Regions from separate parts of the Kitasatospora sp. NPDC036934 genome, predicted to be linked through region 3. Evidence: riboswitches for the same ligand, from Rfam matches in the RefSeq annotation. Region 3 holds a riboswitch; each other region holds the start of a gene.
What was found. Region 3 has a riboswitch for S-adenosylmethionine ahead of thrC (threonine synthase). Riboswitches for the same ligand answer to the same signal wherever they lie in the genome.

Region 1 (2,254 bases), on a different contig from region 3:
CGGGCCGGTGTGCCACTGGACCGCCACCGAGCCGTCCGGCTCCCGGGCCACCGTCCGGGTCGCCCCGCCGCCGGCCAGGTACGGCTCGGCCGCGTCCAGCCAGTCGGCCCGCCCGGCCAGCACTCCGGCGCCGAACGGCGCGTACAGCTTGTGGCCGGAGAAGGCGATCCAGTCGACGCCCAGCTCGCGCACCGAGACCCGGTGGTGCGGGGCCAGTTGGGCGGCGTCCAGCACCACCCGGGCGCCGTACCGGTGCGCGGTCGCGGTCAGCTCCGCGACCGGCCACAGCTCGCCGGTCACATTGGAGGCGCCGGTGACGCACAGCAGCTTGGGGCCCTCGGGCGCGGCGGCCAGCGCGGTCTCCAACGCCTCCACCGCCTCGGCCCGCGAGCGCGGCGCCCGCAGGTACCCGACCTCCAGCCCGGCGTGCGCCCAGGGCAGCAGCGAGGCGTGGTGCTCGGTCTCGAAGGCGAACACCCGGGTGCCCGCCGGCACCGCCGCGGCCAGCAGGTTGAGCGAGTCGGTGGTGGCGCGGGTGAAGACCACCTGGTCGCCCTCGCGCAGGTCGAGGAACTCGGCGACGGTCCGTCGGCTCTGCTCGAACAGGTCGGTGGACAGCTGCGAGAGGTACCCGGCCCCGCGGTGCACGCTGCCGTAGTACGGCGCGTAGGCGGCGACGTCGTCCCACACCCGCTGGAGCGCCGGCGCGCTGGCCGCGTAGTCGAGCGCCGCGTAGCCGACCTTCGCACCGCTGACCAGCGGCACCTGGACGTCGTGGCCGAGGACGGCGAGCGGGGCGGCGGTTTCGAGAGCGAGGGACATGAGGATGCACTCCTTCACGGGGTAAGGGACCCCGGGAGTACTCGTCGTCCGGTGTCCGCGCTTGTCGCGCGGACGGCGTGCCCGGCGACCCGGTCCTCACCCAGGGCACCCCGCCACGGACGGAGGGTTGCCGGACAGCAAGCTGGGGCTTGACGCTGTCACTCATGACCTGGCGAAGACTCTAGGTCGGGTACGTCGGACGGTCAAACGGCCATCCACCATCCGGACAGCGTCTTCGCCCCTCGCCTCCGGGGCGCTCCGACCCGGCGCCGACGCTCGGGGCGCATCGGCTCGGGGCGCGCGCGAAGGGCCCGTGCCCACGAACCGGCACGGGCCCTCAACTGCCGCCTCAGATCCGGCTGGTGGCCTCCGACCAACGCCGCAGCAGGTCCTGCGCCCGGCCCGAGTCGATCGCCTCCGCCGCCCGCACCATGCCCGCCGCGAGCTGCTCGGCCAGCGGCGCGTCGCCCAGGTCGAGCGCGACCAGCGCCGCCGCGGTGTTGAGCAGGACGGCGTCCCGCACCGGCCCGCGCTCCCCGGCCAGCAGCCGGCGCGCCACCTCGGCGTTGTACGCGGCGTCAGCCCCGCGCAGCGCCTCGATGCCGACCAGTTCGATGCCGACGTCCCGCGGGTCGAAGGTGGTCTCGGTGACCCCCCCGTCGCGCACCACCCAGACCCGCGAGGTGGTGGTGATGGTCAGTTCGTCCAGGCCGTCGTCGCCGCGGAACACCAGTGCCGTCGCCCCGCGCCGGGCGAGCACCCCGGCGATCAGCCCGGACAGCCGGGTGTCGAAGCAGCCGATGGCGTGCGAGGTGACCTTCGCCGGATTGGTCAGCGGGCCGAGGAGGTTGAACGCGGTGGGCACCCCGAGATCGCGCCGCGCGGTGGCGGCGTGCCGCATCGAGGGGTGGAACTTCGCCGCGAAGCAGAAGGTGAGCCCGACCTCCTCGGCCACCTCGGCCACTCGCCGGGAGGAGAGGTCCAGCACCACCCCGAGCTTCTCCAGCACGTCCGAGGACCCGCTGGACGAGGAGGCGGCCCGGTTGCCGTGCTTGACCACCTTGGCCCCGGCCGCCGCCGCGACGATCGCCGACATGGTCGAGATGTTGACGGTCTTCGCCCGGTCCCCGCCGGTGCCGACGATGTCGACCGCCGGGCCGGGGATCTCCAGCGGCTCGGCGTGCTCGTACATCGCGTCCACCAGGCCCGCGACCTCGTCGACCGTCTCGCCCTTGGCCCGCAGCGCCACCATGAACCCGGCCACCTGGACGGGGGACGCCTCGCCGCTCATGATCCGGTCCATCGCCCACGCGGTGGACGAGCGGTCGAGGTCCTCCCCCTTCAACAGCGCCGCCAGGAGGTCCGGCCAGGTGCGGACCACCTGCGCGGGGTCGGTACCACCGTTCGCAGGGTTCACGTTCACCATGGCTGA
Region 2 (2,254 bases), on a different contig from region 3:
TCAACCACGACGGCTTCCTCACACCCGAGTTCGTCCCGGCCCCGGGCGGACCGGCCGACCGCTCCCATACCGCCGAGGCCGTCCACCACTACCTGCCGCGGCTCCGCACGGCCGGCTACCGGTTCACCGTCCCCGGGGACTCCTGACACCCGCCTGACCGCCGCAGCGGAGCGGTGCACCGCAGTGCGGGACCACGGCGCACCGTCGCACTATGGCAGGTCGCAGCTCGCAGGTCGGCAGATCAGGGGCGGCGCAGCGCCTCGCTCAGCTGGCCGGCCGCCTCGACCACCGCCTGGGAGAGGCGGGCGCCGGGGTGCCGGGTGAGCCGTTCGATCGGGCCCGAGACGGAGACGGCGGCCACCACCCGCCCGCCCGGACCGCGCACGGGCGCGGCGACGGAGGCGACGCCGGGCTCGCGCTCGCCGACGGCCTGGGCCCAGCCCCGGCGCCGGACCCCGCTGAGGGCGGTGGCGGTGAAACGGGCGCCCTGGAGCCCCCGGTGGAGGCGCTCGGGCTCCTCCCAGGCGAGCAGCACCTGGGCGGCGGACCCGGCCTTCATCGGCAGGGCCAGGCCGACCGGAACGGTGTCGCGCAGGCCGAAGAGGCGCTCGGCCGCCGCCACGCAGACCCGGACCTCGCCCTGCCGGCGGTAGAGCTGGGCGGTCTCACCGGTGACGTCGCGCAGCTGGGTGAGGATCGGGCCGGCGGCGGTCAGCAGGTGGTCCTCACCCGCGGCCACCGACAGCTCGGTGAGCCGCGGCCCGAGGACGAACCGGCCCTGCAGGTCACGCCCGAGCAGGCGGTGGTGTTCCAGTGCGACGGCGATCCGGTGGGCGGTCGGCCGGGCCAGGCCGGTGGCGTCGACCAGGCCGGCCAGGGTGGCCGGTCCGGCCTCCAGGGTGCCGAGGATCGAGGTGATCTTGTCGAGCACGCCGACACCGCTCGTGTTCTCCATGGACGGGTACTCCAGTCTCAGATCCCGTGGCCGTGGATGGGTTCGGCTCACGGGCGCTCCGGTGGGGGGGTGGGAGCGGGGCGGTCAGCGAGGAGGGGCCTGCGAAGCGGGCCGATTGCCTGCGCCGGACACGAGATGGGTACGCGAAAGGGCCGGGGCGGGAAGCGCCCGGACGAAGGACAGCACAGAGAGCACCGTGTCTCCTCATCTTCCCCGCGCCACGTTGGCGACAGGCCGGAGTTGGCACTGACCCCGAACGGCACGGCGCGTACTTCGGACGCCGGGTCGAACGGGGAGTTGCCGGGGCTTCGTAGGGCCGGTCCCTCCACCCCTCTGGATGATTCGCGGAGAACCATACAAGATTTCCGGGGCATCCCGCCAAACCTTTCCCGCACCTCCACACCCGGAACCCCAGGGACCGACGCACCGGGACCGGTCGGCGGGGTGGCCGGGACGCGGAAGAATACGACGGGTGACCAGCACTCAGCCGCCTCCCCGGGGCCTCACCGCCCTGATCCCCGACGCCCGCGCCAGGGCCACGCCCGGTGAACGGGCCGCCTCCCAACTCCTGCACCTGCGCGAGGCGACCGTGCCGGTTCCGGTCCTCGCCGCGGCCGCCGAGCTGATCGCCCCTCAGCTGCAGGACCCCGACCCGGCCACCCGCGCGGCCGCCACCGCCGTGCACACCCGCCTGCTCGCTGCCATCGAGGACGCCGGGCCGGGCCGGTAGACCCTGCCAGGCCCGGTGACCGCCACCCGACCGAGCGACACCGGTCCCCGGGCCCGCCGGGCCCGGGGGCTCAGGGCAGGGCGCCCGACGCGCGCCGAACGGTGAGCATGTCCTGGGTGTGGCCGATCGCGTAGCTGCCGTCGGGCTGGGCGAAGTGCTCCCGGACGTAGGCGGTGAGGGCGGCCCGGGTGGGGAGGGGGTCCAGGGCGGCGAGGTCGGCGACGTTGACCATGAACTCGGCGACGTCGACGGCCTCGGCGAGGTGGGGCGTGCGGTAGTGGAGGTCGAGGGTCTCCAAGGCGTAGCTGTGGGCCGGGCGGTGGGCGCGCAGGCCGTCGAGGAGGGCGCTCAGGTCGTAGCGCACGCCGGTGAAGTGGGCGGCCATCCTCATGCAGGGGCTCTCGGGGTTCTGCAGGACGACCAGCAGGGTTCCGCCGGGGGCCGTCCACTCGATGGCGCGGGTGACGGTGGGGAGCCAGTCGGGCTCCGGGACGTAGTAGAGCACGTGGGAGAGGTGGACCAGGTCGGCCGGCTCGGACGGCTCGGCGCGGTCCAGCGGTTCGGGGAGG
Region 3 (2,254 bases):
TCCAGGCCGACCAGGTCCAGGGCGTCGACCAGCAGGCCGAGTTCGACGCCGTAGCCGGTGGGGAAGGGCAGCCGTTCGAGGAGTGAGCGGCGGGCCGCGTACTCGCCGCCGAGCGGCTGGACGAATCCGGCGAGCTCGGGCCAGTGGAGGTTGAGGAGGGGGCGGGCGACGAGTTCGGTGACCCGCCCGCCGCCGGCCGGGACGACCGCTCCGCTGTCCGTCTCCAGCGGGCGGTCGTACATGGCCTTGACCAGCTGGATGGACTCGTCGGTCAGCAGCGGGCCGACGATGCCGGAGACGAAGGCCGGGTCGAACTCGCGCAGGTCGGCGTCGACGAAGCAGACGATGTCGCCGCGGGTGACCAGCAGGGAGCGCCAGAGCACCTCGCCCTTGCCGGGGACGACGGGCAGCCGGGGGAGGATCCGGTCGCGGTGTTCCACCCGGGCGCCGGCCTCGGCGGCGACGGCGGCGGTGGCGTCGGTGGAGCCGGAGTCCACCACGACGAGTTCGTCGACCAGGGGCACCCGCTCCATCAGCTCGCGGCGGACGGTGCGGACGATGTCGCCGACGGTGGCCTCCTCGTCGAGCGCCGGGAGGACGACGCTGACGGTGCGGCCGGTGCGCTGTTTGGCCTCCAGCAGGGTGTGCACCGGCCGCTCGGCCGCGCTCCACGAGCGGCGGCGGAGCCAGGACGCCGCCTGCGGGAGGAGCGCGGGGGTCGGTTCGGCGGGCACGGTGACTCTCCTCGGCGGGATAGGTGGAACGGGCCATCTCGCGTGGCGGACGGTCCCGTTCGAGGTTGACGCCTTCGGATACAGTCTTCGTACAGCGGTCGGACCTTCGCACGCCGGGGTCGCCGCTGAACCATAACTTCACAAGCTCATCCAGAGGGACTGAGGGAACGGCCCGTTGACGTCCCGGCAACCTTCTCGCTCGGCTGTCGTCGACAGGCCCCGGCGGGACAGGTGCCAATTCCGGCCTGTGGCGCGCCCGCGCCACGGGGAAGATGAGGAGAGAGGCCTCCGCCATCATGGCTATCGACACTGCCGCACCCGCATCCGTCGACCTCGGCCCCGCCGCCGCGCTGTCGTGTCGGGAATGCGGAACCCGCTTCCCGCTCGGCCCCGACTTCGCCTGCCTGGAGTGCTTCGGGCCGCTGGAGATCGCGTACGAGTTCGGGAGCGAGCGCGCCGAGGAGCTGCGCAAGCGGATCGAGTCCGGCCCCGCGTCCATCTGGCGCTACGCGCCGCTGCTGCCGGTGCCGGCCGACGTCGCTTCGAAGCCCAACCTGAACCCCGGCTGGACCCCGCTGGTGAAGGCCGACAACCTGGGCCGGGAGCTCGGGTTCACCGCGCAGCTGCACATCAAGGACGACTCCGGCAACCCGACCCACTCGTTCAAGGACCGGGTGGTCGCGTGTGCGATCGAGGCGGCCCGGGCGTTCGGCTACACCACGCTGTCCTGCTCCTCCACCGGCAACCTGGCCGGTGCGGTGGGCGCGGCGGCGGCCCGGGCCGGGTTCCGGTCCTGCGTGTTCATCCCGCACGACCTGGAGCAGGGCAAGGTCGTGATGGCCGGGGTGTACGGCGGCGAGCTGGTCGGCATCGAGGGCAACTACGACGACGTGAACCGCTTCTGCTCGGAGCTGATCGGGGACCAGGCCGGCGAGGGCTGGGGCTTCGTGAACGTCAATCTGCGGCCGTACTACGGCGAGGGCTCCAAGACGCTGGCGTACGAGATCTGCGAGCAGCTCGGCTGGCGGCTGCCGGAGCAGATCGTCATCCCGATCGCCTCGGGCTCCCAGCTGACGAAGATCGACAAGGGGCTGCAGGAGCTGATCAAGCTGGGCCTGGTCGAGGACCGGCCGTACCGGATCTTCGGCGCCCAGGCGGAGGGCTGCTCGCCGGTGTCGGCGGCCTTCAAGGCCGGGCGGGACGTGATCAAGCCGGTGAAGCCGGACACCATCGCCAAGTCGCTGGCGATCGGCAACCCGGCGGACGGCCCGTACGTGCTGGACATCGCCCGCCGCACCGGCGGTGCGGTCGAGGACGTCACGGACGCGGAGGTGGTGGCGGCGATCCGGTTGCTGGCCCGCACCGAGGGGATCTTCGCCGAGACCGCGGGCGGGGTGACCGTCGGCGTGCTGAAGAAGCTGGTCGAGACCGGTCAGCTGGATCCGGCCAAGGAGACCGTCGCGATCAACACCGGCGACGGCCTGAAGACGCTGGACGCCGTCTCCGAGGCCGGGATGACC

Region 1: linked by a shared signal. The riboswitch ahead of ACZ7BZ_RS30800 (aminotransferase class V-fold PLP-dependent enzyme) and the one ahead of thrC (threonine synthase) in region 3 are both predicted to bind S-adenosylmethionine.
Region 2: linked by a shared signal. The riboswitch ahead of ACZ7BZ_RS00950 (IclR family transcriptional regulator) and the one ahead of thrC (threonine synthase) in region 3 are both predicted to bind S-adenosylmethionine.

Annotation. Positions count from the first base shown of each region.
Region 1 covers NZ_JBVJQR010000026.1:81,703-83,956, reverse strand. Annotated here, with positions in the region: gene ACZ7BZ_RS30800 (aminotransferase class V-fold PLP-dependent enzyme) at 1-822, opposite strand, end outside; SAM riboswitch class IV at 875-992, opposite strand; gene trpD (anthranilate phosphoribosyltransferase) at 1,172-2,248, opposite strand.
Region 2 covers NZ_JBVJQR010000001.1:201,318-203,571, reverse strand. Annotated here, with positions in the region: gene ACZ7BZ_RS00955 (hypothetical protein) at 1-146, shown strand, start outside; gene ACZ7BZ_RS00950 (IclR family transcriptional regulator) at 242-955, opposite strand; SAM riboswitch class I at 1,157-1,299, opposite strand; gene ACZ7BZ_RS00945 (hypothetical protein) at 1,428-1,685, shown strand; gene ACZ7BZ_RS00940 (class I SAM-dependent methyltransferase) at 1,756-2,254, opposite strand, start outside.
Region 3 covers NZ_JBVJQR010000009.1:6,198-8,451, forward strand. Annotated here, with positions in the region: gene ACZ7BZ_RS15465 (glucosyl-3-phosphoglycerate synthase) at 1-734, opposite strand, end outside; SAM riboswitch class I at 878-1,013, shown strand; gene thrC (threonine synthase) at 1,031-2,254, shown strand, end outside.